3 regions of the Amycolatopsis alba DSM 44262 genome follow, and region 2 is predicted to be linked to each of the others. Evidence: riboswitches for the same ligand, from Rfam matches in the RefSeq annotation. Region 2 holds a riboswitch; each other region holds the start of a gene.
What was found. A riboswitch is a leader RNA that binds a small molecule or an ion and turns the genes downstream of it on or off. The one in region 2 is predicted to bind cobalamin.

Region 1 (4,418 bases), 800 kb from region 2:
GTCGTCGTGGTGTGCAACGCCTGCCCGATGGCCTGGTACACGGTCTCGGTGTCCAGGCCCAGCAACGCCCCCAGGCCACCCGCGACGGACGGGCCGAGGTGGGCGATATGGTCGATCTTGTGCTCGTGCAGGCAGATCCCGCGCACGAGGTTCACCTGGAGTTCGTATCCGGTGACGATGCCGCGGAGCAGATCCGCGCCGGTGCGCCCGGTGTGCTGGGCGACGGCGAGGATCGGCGGGATGTTGTCGCCGGGGTGCGAGTAGTCCGCGGCGAGGAAGGTGTCGTGGTAGTCCAGTTCCCGGACGGCGACGCCGTTGGCCCAGGCCGCCCATTCCGGGGAGTACCGTCCTTCGACGCCGAACACCGTCGCACCCGGTGTGCCGGGATGCGCCAGCGCCTGGTCACGAGCGGACGCGACGGGACGCCGGGTAAGTGACGCGGCGGCCACGGCGGCGTTGTCGATCATGCGGTTGATCACCATGTCAGCGGCCTCGGGTGACACCGGTACGTCGTCGGTGGCGACGGCGGCGAGCTTCCACGCCAGTTGCTCCTCGCGGGGCAGCGGCTCGGCGGAACGGTAGGTGCGGACGGTGTGGTCGGTCATTACGTTCCTTCGGGGTTCGGATCCCTTGTGAAGCTTGTGGTGCTCTCGACCGAGCGTGACACCGACCGCGTACCGTTCACCAGGCCAGAGCCCTGTGAAGGTTTGTGAACGTTCGCGGACCGCTTGTAAAAGTTGTTACAGTCGGCTTGTGGAGAAGATGTACGCGGGAGCGCGGCTGCGGCAACTGCGTGAAGGCCGGTCGATGACGCAGTCCGAGCTGGCGCGGCTGCTGGAGATCTCGCCGAGCTACGTCAACCAGCTCGAACACAACGGCAGACCACTGACGCTGCCGGTCCTGCTGAAGCTCACCGAGACCTTCGGCGTGGACACGGAGTTCTTCGCCGCCCAGGACACCGCGCGGCTGGTCGCGGACGTACGCGAGGTGTTCGACGACAACACCGTCAGCGGCGCGATCTCCGCCGGCGAGGTCGACGCCCTGACCACCACCCTGCCCGAGGTGGCACGGACACTCGTCGCGCTCCACCGGCGTTACCGGGACGCGGTGGAGAACATCGCGACGCTGGTGACCGAACAGGGACTCGATCGCTCGACCGCGCAGCAGCCGCACGAGGAGATCCGTGACTGGTTCTACGCACGCCGCAACCACGTCGCCGAACTCGACGCTCCCGCGGAGAAGCTCGCCGCCGCACTGCGCTTGCACCCTGGCGAAGTCCGCAATGGACTGGCGGCCGGGCTCCTGGAGCGGCACGGAGTCAAGGTCGTCGCCGAACCCCTGGGCGCCGACCAGCACCACTTCGACGCACGCGAGAAGACCCTGCGCCTCTCCCCCGCCCTGAGACCAGGGCAAGCCGCCTTCCGGCTCGCGTCCGAACTGGCACTGCTGGAAGCCGGAGACGTGATCGACCGGCTGGTGGACGGCGGCAACTTCGGCGGCGACACCGCCCGGCGGCTCGCCCGGATCGGCCTGGCCAACTATTACGCGGGCGCGGTCGTGCTGCCGTACCGCGTCTTCCTCGGCGCGGCCGAACGGTACCGCTACGACATCATGCGGCTCTCGGACCATTTCGGTGTCGGCTTCGAGACGATCTGCCACCGGCTGTCCACTTTGCAGCGTCCCGGCACACGCGGGGTGCCGTTCTCGTTCGTCCGCGTCGATCGCGCGGGCAACATCTCGAAACGCCAGTCCGCCACCGGGTTCCACTTCTCCAGGGTCGGCGGCTCGTGTCCACTGTGGATCGTCTACGAAGCCTTCGGTTCGCCGGGCCGGATCCTCACGCAGATCGCCGAACTCCCGGACGGGAAGAAGTACTTCTGGCTCGCGCGCACCGTTTCCCGCGCGGCGGGCGGGCACGGCGATCCGGGGAAGACGTTCGCGATCGGGCTCGGCTGCGAACTGCGGCATGCCCGGCGGCTCGTCTACTCCGACGGCCTGGCACTCGGCACCGGCGCGGCGATCACCCCGATCGGGATGGGCTGCAAGGTCTGCGAGCGGCCCGCCTGCCCGCAGCGTGCCTTCCCCGCGATCGGGAAGCCAATGCGGGTGGACGAGCACTCCTCCAGCCTGCTGCCCTACCCACCCCTCGCCTGAGTCGCGATTCGGAGCGGGGCCGCCGGCCCCGGTGTCGCGAAAGCCACTTTCGGGACGTCTGATGTCTCGAAAGTGGCTTTCGCGACACTCGGCACTGCCGACCGCTACCGCTCCCGACCGCTACCGCCGCCGGGCAGGTGGTCCCGCCGGAAGCGTTGCGAAAGCCACTTTCGCAACCTTCAACGTTGCGAAAGTGGCTTTCGCAACACCAGCTACCACCCCGCCGCTCGATGGAGCGGGGCCGCTGAGGCGTACGCCACAACCTCGACATAGTCGGACTTCCTACTTTATGGTGTCCACAGGTCTGCGGTGCAGGGAAGCCGGTGGAAATCCGGTGCGGTCCCGCCACTGTGACCGGGGAGCGGCGCTCCCGCAGAGAAGGCCACTGGCGCGAGCCGGGAAGGCCGGAGCCGCCGCGGATCCGGGAGCCAGGATACCGGCCGCAGATGTCCACGTTCGTCCACGAGGATGGAGCTGAACGCATGCGGATTCTTCCTGCCTGCGCGAAAGTCGCCGACCCGCCACCACCCCGGCGGTAAGTCGTCCGTACTCCCCTGCCCGGCCGCCGATCGCGGTCTTCGGGCGGCTTCGTCCTGCGTACTTTCGGAAAGGGCATCCATGAGCACCGAACTCAGTCATTTCGTCGGCGGCAAGCCGGTCGCGGGGACGTCCGGCCGGTTCGCCGACGTCTTCGACCCCAGCACCGGCGCCGTCCAGGCCCGTGTCCCGCTCGCCTCGGCCGACGAGGTCGCCACCGTGGTCGCGGACGCGGCGCAGGCCCAGCTCGAGTGGGCCCGCTGGAACCCGCAGCGGCGGGCCCGTGTGCTGATGAAGTTCGTCGACCTCGTCCGCGCCGAGGAGGACTCCCTCGCCCGGCTGCTCACCTCCGAACACGGCAAGACCGTCCCCGACGCGCGCGGCGACATCCAGCGCGGGCTCGAAGTGGTCGAGTTCGCCATCGGCATCCCGCATCTGCTCAAGGGCGAGTACAGCGACAACGCGGGCACCGGTATCGACGTCTACTCGATGCGGCAGCCGCTCGGCGTGGTCGCCGGGATCACGCCGTTCAACTTCCCCGCGATGATCCCGCTGTGGAAGGCCGCCCCGGCGATCGCCTGCGGGAACGCCTTCGTGCTCAAACCGTCCGAACGCGACCCGTCGGTCCCCCTGCGGCTGGCCGAGCTCTTCCTGGAAGCCGGTCTGCCGCCGGGTGTGTTCAACGTGGTCAACGGCGACAAGGAAGCCGTCGACGCGCTGCTGACCGATCCCCGCGTCGAGGCCGTCGGCTTCGTCGGTTCGTCGTCGATCGCCGAGTACATCTACACCACCGCGGCCGCGCACGGAAAGCGCGCGCAGTGCTTCGGCGGAGCCAAGAACCACATGATCGTGATGCCGGACGCGGACCTCGACCAGGTCGTCGACGCGCTGATCGGCGCCGGGTACGGCTCCGCGGGCGAACGCTGCATGGCGATCTCGGTCGCCGTCCCGGTCGGCGAGGCCACCGCCGACGCGCTGGCCGCCCGGCTTACCGAACGTGTCAAGACGCTGAAGGTCGGCGCCTCGCTCGACGAGACGGCCGACTTCGGGCCGCTGGTGACCGCCGAGGCCGTCCAGCGCGTCCGCGACTACATCGACGTCGGCCTCGCGGAAGGGGCGAAGCTGCTCGTCGACGGTCGCGAGACCACTGTGGACGGTCACGAGAACGGCTTCTTCCTCGGCGGCTGCCTGTTCGACCACGTCACCAGCGACATGCGGATCTACCGTGAAGAGATCTTCGGGCCGGTGCTGTCGATCGTCCGCGCGGCCGACTACGAGGAAGCACTCCGGCTGCCCAGCGAGCACGAGTACGGCAACGGCGTCGCGATCTTCACCCGCGACGGTGACACCGCCCGCGACTTCACCTCGCGGGTGAACACCGGCATGGTCGGAGTCAACGTGCCCATCCCGGTGCCGATCGCCTACCACACCTTCGGCGGCTGGAAGCGTTCCGGTTTCGGCGATCTGAACCAGCACGGGCCGGACTCGATCCGCTTCTACACCAAGACCAAGACGGTCACCTCGCGCTGGCCTTCCGGCACCAAGGAAGGCGCCAGCTTCGTCATCCCGACGATGAGCTGAGGCCGCGATGAGACTGACCGACGAACAGCGGGCCCTTCGCGAGACCGCGGCGGAGTTCGCCGCGGAGCACCTCGCCCCGCACGCGATCGAATGGGACCAGGCCAAGCACTTCCCGGTCGACGTCCTGCGCAAGGCCGCCCAGCTGG
Region 2 (4,418 bases):
CGCGCGCCACGGCGACATGAGCGGTCAGCCAGGCGAGCACGGAGGCCGTCAGCCAGGTGGGCGCCCGGAACGGCAGCAAACCGACCCGGTGACGTCGCAGGTCGAGGCCGCGCGCCTGGAGAAGCGGCAGTAGTTCACGGCCGTTCAGCAACCCCTCGCGTAAGTCGGTCCTCGACCCGGCCAGCTCGGACAGGGAACCCAGCCGCAGGCCCTGCGAGAGCAAGCCCGCATCCGACACGAAATGGACCCACAGCCAGCCGCGGAAGTCGGGCCGCTCCTTGATCCGGAGCCCGGCCTCGCGAAACGCCTGGCGCACGGCCCGCTCCCGATCGGTCGGGGGCCTGCCGAGGGTGCCGAAGATGACCGACGGCATCAGCATCCCGTGGAGCACGCCGTCCGCGTCGAAACCGCCTCCGGCCTGCGGAAAGCCCCAGGCGATCCGGTCGAGAGGGAGCGGGCCGATCGCCGCCGTCGGCTCGGTCCAGATGTTGCCGAAGACAAGTACCGTGGCCTTGCCGACACGAGGGGCCAGGAAAGCCGTCGCCTCCGGAAGGCGGTGGTGCGACACGCTGAGCACGATCAGGTCGAAATCGTGGTCCGGCTCCAGTGTTTCGCGGAGGCGCACCGGCCACTCTTCGACGACGCGCTGCCCCCATACCCGGCGCCGCGTGTCGAGCAGGTCGAGATCCACCGTGTCCCCGTACTCCGCAGCGCGGCCCGGCCGGACGTAGAACTCGACGTCATGTCCCGCCTTGTGCAGGGCCCAGCCGTAGATGGTGGCGATCACGCCACGGCCGAACATCAGGATCTTCAAGGTGCACCTCACGGGGTACGATTGATGTGGAGATCATCTCCACTTCGAAAATATGGAGATGATCTCCATTTGTCAACGCGAGGGAGCGCATGACCGCCGACAAGCCGCTGCGGGCCGATGCCCGGCGCAAGCGCGAGGCCCTGCTCGCCAAGGCACGGGAGCTCTTCCAGGCCGGATGCTTCTTCGATCTGCGCTTCGACGACTTCGCCTGCCTGGCAGGCGTGGGCACCGGCACGCTCTACCGCCACTTCCCCACCAGGGAGGCACTGGCCGAGGCGGTCTACCACGGGGAAGTCGCCGCGCTGTGCGACCGCGCCCGACAGCTCCAGGCCACCCTGCCCGCGGCGGAGGCGTTGGCGACCTTCCTCCGCGACATGGTCGACCACATCGATGCCCATCAAGGCCTGGCCCGGACGCTGGCCACCCTCATGGCCGATCGTTCGGGCGCGCTCGCCGAGGGCAGCCAGGCGCTGGAACAGGCTGTCACCGACCTGGTGGCCGACGCCGTCCGGGACGGCACCGTTCGCGACGACGTGGACGCCGGCGCCGTGATGATGGCGTTGCACGGCATCGGCGCGGCCCATGACCGCCCCGGATGGCGGGCCGAGGCCGACGGTGTCATCACCCTCCTGCTGGACGGGCTGCACCGTCCGCTCTGACTTTTCTCACATTCGAGCGGTCCCGTAGCGCTCCTGAGTACGCTTCGAGGTGCTACTGGTTCGCCCGGCCTCCCAGGCCGGTCGAGGTAACAGGGAACCCGGTGTGAATCCGGGACTGCCCCGCAGCGGTATGTGGGAACGAAAGCCGTCACCGTGCGAGACACGGTAAAGCACTGGGCATGGCGCCCTGGGAAGCGACGGCCGGTAGGAGCGAGCGAGTCGCCCACGAGTCCGAAGACCTGCCCGTGGTACGTGCGCCGACGGCGTGCGTGAGTCCGGGCCTCGCGGGATGGGCACGACCGAAATCGCGGTCACTCCTGCGCGCGCTCCGGACTCTGACGACAAGCTCGCGAGGAGAGAGCTGTGACCGAAATCGGCACGACAGTGCTGGGCTACCCCCGGATCGGACCGGACCGGGAACTCAAGCGTGCGCTCGAACGCTACTGGGCGGGCAAGATCGACGAGGCCGAACTGCTGGGCACCGGCCGCGCGTTGCGGACGCAGACCTGGCAGGCGCTCGAAAAGGCCGGGCTGGACTCCGTCCCGTCCAACACGTTCTCCCACTACGACCAGGTGCTCGACACCGCCGAGCTGTTCGGGGCGCTGCCGGAGCGCTTCACGACGCTCGGCCTTTCGCCGCTCGACACCTACTTCGCCGCCGCGCGCGGGGTGCAGGACGCGCCGGCGATGGAGATGACGAAGTGGTTCGACACGAACTACCACTACCTCGTCCCCGAACTCGGCCCGGACACGACGTTCTCGCTCACCGGCACCAAACCGCTGGACGAGTATCGCGAAGCCCGCGCGATCGGCGTCGAGACGCGGCCGGTACTGGTGGGCCCGGTGACGTTCCTGCTCCTCGCGAAGGCGTCCGAGAGCGCCCCAGAGGGCTTCCGCCCGCTGGACCTGCTCGACGACCTCCTCGACGGCTATGTCGAACTGCTGCGCCAGCTGCACGACGAAGGCGTCGAGTGGGTGCAGTTCGACGAGCCCGCCTTCGCCGCGGATCGCACCGAGCAGGAGCTCAACGCGCTCATCCGCGCCTACCACCGGCTCGCGAAAGCCACCGCGCGGCCGAAGATCCTGGTCGCCGGCTACTTCGGCGGTCTCGGTCGCGCTCTGGGAGTGCTCGCCCGCTCCCCGATCGACGCGATCGCCGTCGACCTGGTCACCGATGAGTCCTTTGTGGACGCTGTCGTGGCCGAACCCGCGTTGCGGGACAAGGAGGTCCTGGCCGGTGTCGTGGACGGGCGCAACGTCTGGCGCACCGACCCGGCCCGCGCGCTCGGCCGGGCGGCGACGCTGCTCGGCACCGCGAAGTCGGTCAGCGTGTCGACGTCGTGCTCACTGCTGCACGTGCCCTACGACGTCGAACGGGAGGACGGGCTTCACCCGCGTCTCAAGGGCTGGCTCGCTTTCGCCAAGCAGAAGGTCGACGAGGTCGTCCTGCTCGGGCGCGCGCTGAAGGAGGACGGGGTCGACCTGTCCGCCGCTCGTGCCGCGGTCTCGGATCGCGCCACGGCGGCCGACCTGGCCGACGCCGGCGTGCGCGCCAGGCTGGAGGCGTTGCGGCCGGAAGACACCGTCCGCTCCCCCTATGCCCGGCGCGCGGCGGCGCAGCAGGCCGCGCTGGACCTGCCGCCGTTGCCGAGCACGACGATCGGCTCGTTCCCGCAGACCACCGAGGTCCGCAAGGCGCGGGCCGCGCACAAAGCGGGTTCGCTGGACGACGCGGGCTACGAGGCCGCGATGAAGGCGGAGATCGAGCACGTCATCCGGCTGCAGGAGGATCTCGGGCTGGACGTGCTGGTGCACGGCGAACCCGAGCGCAACGACATGGTGCAGTACTTCGCCGAGCGGCTGGCCGGGTTCGCCGCCACCGACTTCGGCTGGGTGCAGTCCTATGGCTCGCGGTGTGTCCGGCCGCCGATCCTGTACGGCGACGTCTCGCGCCCGGAGCCGATGACCGTCGAGTGGGCGCGCTACGCGCAGAGCCTGACCGGCAAACCCGTCAAGGGAATGCTGACCGGTCCGGTGACGATCCTGGCGTGGTCGTTCGTCCGCGACGACCAGCCGCTGGGCGAGACCGCCCGCCAGGTGGCGCTGGCCATCCGCGACGAGGTCCACGACCTGCAGGAGGTGGGCATCCGCGTCATCCAGGTCGACGAGCCGGCGCTGCGGGAACTGCTCCCGCTGCGCGCGGCCGCGCACGAGGCGTACTTCGCGTGGGCGGTCTCGTCGTTCCGGCTGGCGACGTCCGGCATCTCCGACGCGACGCAGATCCACACGCATATGTGCTATTCGGAGTTCGGTGAGGTGGTCAAGGCGATCGACGCGCTCGACGCCGACGTCACCAGCATCGAAGCCGCGCGGTCGAAGATGGAGGTCGTCACCGACCTGGGCGCGGCGGGCTTCGGCCGAGGTGTCGGGCCCGGCGTGTACGACATCCACTCGCCGCGGGTGCCCGACGTCGACGAGGTCAGCGGGCTGCTGCGGACCGCCGTCGGCGCCGTGCCAGCCGAGCGGATCTGGGTGAACCCGGACTGCGGCCTGAAGACCCGCGGCTACGCCGAGGTCGAACCGGCCCTGCGGAACCTGGTCGCGGCCGCCCACGCGGTGCGGGCCGAGCTGGGCTGACCCGTTCCGTGAAGGCCTCCTTCCCTACTCTCAGGGTAGGGAAGGAGGCCTTCACGGACTTTCGCCGAGGTATTGTCAGGACGTCAACAAGGGTGCGATGGTGGAGCGGTAGCCGGTCTCAACGGGGAGATGGTCACCATGGCGAACGCCGTCGAAAAGGTCACCGGGGCGCTGCGCGAGCGGGTTCCGCCGCTCACCTCGATCCCCCTGCCGCGTTCGGTGGACCAGCGCTGGCTCGGCGCGACCTGGCCGGTCCGCGAACTCGCGCCCGCCCCGCCGGGTCTCAAACCCGTCCTCGGCGACGAAGG
Region 3 (4,418 bases), 8.2 Mb from region 2:
GCGTTCGCGGGTGCGGCGGAAAGCCCGATCAGTCCGATGAGGACGGTCGCGACGGTGAGCAGTTTTCTCATGGTGTAGCCCCCTTTGTCTTGATGAACCGGCGAAGCAGGAAGACGAGCACGATCGCGGCGGCCAGCAGGAGCCCGGCGAGGCCGACGAGTCCCCAGATCAGCCACGGTGGCTGAGGAGCTTGGGCGGCGGCCGCCTGCACCTGGGTGCCGGAGACGGCAGCGGCGATGTCCGGCTGCGAGAGCGGCAGCCGGATCGCGGGAGACAGCGGCGAATCCGCGGCGGTGAGCCAGGATCGGCCCGCGACCCCTTGCGCGGCGGCCAGGCTGGTCGGGAAGTCGGTCTTCCCGTCGCTCGCCGCGACCGCTCCCTTGACGAAACCGCCGTCGGCCTGGACCAGTTTGCCCAGCGACCGCGCGGTTCCGCTCGCGTCGAGGCCGGCGATCTGCCGCGCGGCGGCCACGACGGCGCTGAGCGCGACGTCCGGCTCGCCCGCTTCGCCGGTCACCATGCCCTCGCCGGTCGGCCGGACGCCGAGCGCGCCCACCGCGGAGACGAACGCCGAAACGCGCCGCTCGGTCCAGCCGTCGGGCCGTTTGGTCGACGGCGCGGCGTCGGTGTGCGGACGGGCGGCCAGCGCGGTGACCGCCGCGGCCGTCGCGCCGAGGTCGCCGGAGCCGCACTCCGCGGTGTCGAGGTGCTTCGGAAAGGTTCCGTCGGCGCACTGGCGCGAAAGGAGCAGTTCGACCGCGGGGCCGGGGTCGGCGGCAGTGGCGAGCACCGCCCAAGAGTGCCGCTCGACGGTCTCGTCAGCGTCGGCGAAGGACCCGATATCGGTGAACTTGCCGTCCACGCCACGCAGTTTCACCAGATCGGCGCGCAACTGCCCGGCGACGTCCGCCTTGGCGAATTCGGCGACGAGCACGAGTTTCGCGAGCGGCTCGGCGTAGGCGGCCCCGCTCTGCTCGTAGGGCGCGCCGTGGGCGTAGGCCTGCACGGCTTCGTTCGTGAGCAGGAACTTCGAGGCGCGGGCGACCGTGTCCGGCTGCTCGTCCAGCGCCCGCAGGGCCAGCACGAGATCGGCGGTGGCGTCGTAGTCGACGTAGGTCTTCCCGTCCTCGGTGACCTCGACGTGGTCACCGCCGACGAGCCGGTTCGTCAGGTACGCACCGAGCCGGGAAGCCGCGGTGGCCGTGCCGGGGACCGCGACCGGCGTGGCGATCGCGGTCGGCGGCGGGACCCTGGCGCCGGTCGACGCCCTGGGGGTGACGGTCTTCTTGGGTTTCGGCGCCACGGTCTTCGGTGCCGGCTTGTCCGGCACCGGTTTGGCTGCGGGCGGGGTGTTCGTGACGGTGACCGTGCTCGGCGCGGGCGGGCTGACCGACTGGGACGACGTGCTCGGCGTCGGTGTCACCGACGTCGTGGTCGTGGTGGTCGTCGTCGTTGTGGTCGTGGTGGTGGTCGTGGTCGTGGTCGTGGTGGTGCTGGTCGGCACCGGTTCGCTCGTGGTCGAAGTCGGGGTGCTCGTGGGCGAGCCCGTTTCGGACGAGGTCGTCGGCGTTTCCGAAACGCTGCTGGTCGGCGGCTGCGCGCCGCCCTTCGCGAGCGAATAGAAGCCGATCTGCGCCAGCCCGAGCGAAGCCTGGGCACCCGCGCGGATCCAGGTGTCGAGCCCGCTGATGCCCGAGGTACGCGCGGCTTCGTAGGAAGCGGGGTTGTAGGCGATCGCGCCGAGTTCGCCCGCGAGCCGGTTGCCTGCGTCGGCCGCGGCGTTGGCCTGCGCGGATTTGAGGAACCGCACGCCCTTGTCCACCGCCGCGGCCGCGCCGCCCGCGTCGGCGAGCCCCTGGACGATCATCCCGGTGCTGTTGGTGTTCGGGGCCTCGGTGCCGACGCCGCCACCCCAGCCGCCACCGGCGCTCTGGTTGCCGAGCAGCCACGAGACGGTCTTGGCGATCGGGGCGTCGAGCCCGGTCGCGCCCGCCTTCCGCGCGGCCACCATCGCCGAAAGCGCGATGCCGGTGGCGTCGCCGTCGGACGGGGACAGGTCGAGCGGCTTGCCCTCGTCGCAGGTCGAGACCTTGTGACCGTCCGGGGTGACGTGGTCGCCGGTCTCTTTCGTCGGGATGTAGGGGAAGAAGATGCGGAAGTAGCCCTCGGAACACTGCTGGGTCAGCAGCTTGTCGATGGCGAGCTGGTCGTTCTCGCCCACCGCGGCGAGCCCGATCACGCCGAGCGCCTGGCCGAACATGTTGGCGTTGTTGCTCACCGTGCCAGTGATGTCGGGATTCTTCGTGTAGTCGCTTACCCGGCCCTTGTCGGGGCCGTTGCGCATGATCGCGGCCTTGGTCTCGGCGACCAGGTCGTAGCCGTCGAAGCTCCGGGGGTTCCGGCCGGAGACCTCCGCGGCGACCAGGGTCTTGGCCGTGGCGCCGCCGACGATGACGTTGTCGAACCCCGCGCCGGGGATGAACCCGTCCCAGGTGAAGTAGTCGGTGGCGTGGCCTTGTTCGTCGAGGAACTTCGCGATCGGCTCGGCACGCTGACCTTCGCCCGCGGCGTACATCGCGAAGAGCACGTCGAGCATCAGGCCGTGGTCGGGCAGCTGACCGCCGGCGGGGTTCTCGAGCGTGCCGTCCGGCTTCAGTTTCGTCGCGAGCCAGCGGGAATTCGCCTGCGCCGCGTCACGGTCACCGGCGGCCGTCGCCGTTCCGGTGAGCAGTGCGGCGACCACGCCGACGCTGACGGCGAAGGCCAGTGCGGCCTGGTACCCGCGGCGCATGACTCCTCCTTGCGGCATGACGGAGGACAGGCGCGGGACGCCGCAGTCACCCCTGTTTATCGCGACAGTGGTTCGGACTTCTGGTTGGTTCATCCGCCCGTGCGGTACCCCGGCTCGCCCTGGTGAAGGGCCCACGGTTGCGCGACAGCGCCGGATTTCGACCGGCTTCCCCGTCACGGGCAGCGGTGTTCAGTTGTCGAGCCCGCCGAGGTTAACACTCGATTACCTGCGGCAGGCACCGCTGACCAGGTCGGTTGCCAGGATCACATCACCGCTCGCGCCCGGCGGTACCCCGGCGCTTGACCGGGATGAGATTCTTCGGTTCGTCCGATTCAGCGCGGTCGTGGGGGAAGTCCGGTGAGAGTCCGGCGCTGTCCCGCAACGGTATGCCCTCCAGGCGAGCCCGGTCACCCACATCGCGCGGTGTCACCACCGACTCCTGTCGTGGAAATGCGGGAAAGGGTTCTCATGAGACGTTTGGTCCTCGCTGTCGCCTTGCTGTGCGGCATCGGACTGGTCGCCGCACCGGCGGCGACCGCGGCCACCCCGGTCAAGGCGGACGCCGCCGCGGGCTGGCTCGCCAGGCAGCTGACCGACGGGGAAAGGTTCGAGGCCGACTTCGGCGGCCAGAAGTTCCCCGACCAGGGCTTGACGATCGACGCGATCTTCGCGTTCGCCGCCGCCGGGGTGTCCGACACGAACGCGGGCAAGGCGATCGCCTGGCTGGCGAAGCCGGAGATCACCACCGGCTACGTCGGCAGCGGCGCCGAGGCGTACGCGGGCGCGCACGCCAAACTTCTGCTCGCCGCGCAGATCCGGGGCAAGAACCCGGCGTCGTTCGGCGGTGTCGATCTGAAAACGGGACTGCTCTCGCTGCTCACGCCGTCCGGCCGGTTCTCCGACCGCTCCGAATTCGGCGACTACTCCAACGCCTTCTCGCAGTCGCTCGCCCTGCTGGCGCTGGATCGCACCCCCGCCGGGGCGCCCGCGTCGGCGGTGACCTTCCTGGCGGGCAGCCAGTGCGCGGACGGCGGCTTCCCGCTGAACTTCGGCGAAGCGACCTGCACGAGCGACGTCGACTCGACCGCGATGGTCGTGCAGGCCCTGCGCGCCACCGGTGACGCGGTGAACGCCCGCGAAGGCACCACCTGGCTGGTCACCAAGCAGCACGCGAACGGCGGCTTCGGTGTCGGCACGAACGCGCCGAACGCCAACAGCACCGGCCTCGCCGCCGAAGCGCTGGCCGGGCACCGTCCCGCCGCCGCGGTCAAGGCGCGGGAATTCCTGCGGTCGCTGCAGACCGGCTGCACCGGCGCCGAGGCGGACCGCGGCGCGATCGCCTACGACGCCACCGGCCTGAACCCGTCGACCGCCCCGCGCGCGACCGCGCAGGCGATCCTCGGCCTGGCCAGGGTTCCGCTGAGTGACCTGCACGGCGGCGGCCGTCCGCAGGCTCCGGTGCTCGCCTGCCCGTAAGCGGCCGGTGAGTGGTGAGGCCGGTTCTGGTGGACTCGTAGTTGCTTGGCTGGTGGTCGAGTGTGGAGGATTTGGGACGTTGAACGTCCTGAATCCTCCACCGTCACGTCGTCTGCCCCGGAACAGGACCGGCGCGAGCCCGTGACGCCAC

Region 1: another riboswitch for cobalamin. It lies ahead of AMYAL_RS0137790 (CoA-acylating methylmalonate-semialdehyde dehydrogenase); the one in region 2 lies ahead of metE (5-methyltetrahydropteroyltriglutamate--homocysteine S-methyltransferase).
Region 3: another riboswitch for cobalamin. It lies ahead of AMYAL_RS50120 (hypothetical protein); the one in region 2 lies ahead of metE (5-methyltetrahydropteroyltriglutamate--homocysteine S-methyltransferase).

Annotation. Positions count from the first base shown of each region.
Region 1 covers NZ_KB913032.1:8,121,586-8,126,003, forward strand. Annotated here, with positions in the region: gene AMYAL_RS0137780 (MmgE/PrpD family protein) at 1-605, opposite strand, end outside; gene AMYAL_RS0137785 (short-chain fatty acyl-CoA regulator family protein) at 754-2,154, shown strand; cobalamin riboswitch at 2,428-2,613, shown strand; gene AMYAL_RS0137790 (CoA-acylating methylmalonate-semialdehyde dehydrogenase) at 2,773-4,272, shown strand; gene AMYAL_RS0137795 (acyl-CoA dehydrogenase family protein) at 4,280-4,418, shown strand, end outside.
Region 2 covers NZ_KB913032.1:8,920,508-8,924,925, forward strand. Annotated here, with positions in the region: gene AMYAL_RS0141010 (ketopantoate reductase family protein) at 1-814, opposite strand, end outside; gene AMYAL_RS0141015 (TetR/AcrR family transcriptional regulator) at 904-1,473, shown strand; cobalamin riboswitch at 1,513-1,734, shown strand; gene metE (5-methyltetrahydropteroyltriglutamate--homocysteine S-methyltransferase) at 1,837-4,110, shown strand; gene AMYAL_RS0141025 (cytochrome P450) at 4,249-4,418, shown strand, end outside.
Region 3 covers NZ_KB913032.1:688,780-693,197, forward strand. Annotated here, with positions in the region: gene AMYAL_RS0103045 (hypothetical protein) at 1-71, opposite strand, end outside; gene AMYAL_RS50120 (hypothetical protein) at 68-2,791, opposite strand; cobalamin riboswitch at 2,875-3,016, opposite strand; cobalamin riboswitch at 3,100-3,224, shown strand; gene AMYAL_RS0103055 (prenyltransferase/squalene oxidase repeat-containing protein) at 3,260-4,267, shown strand.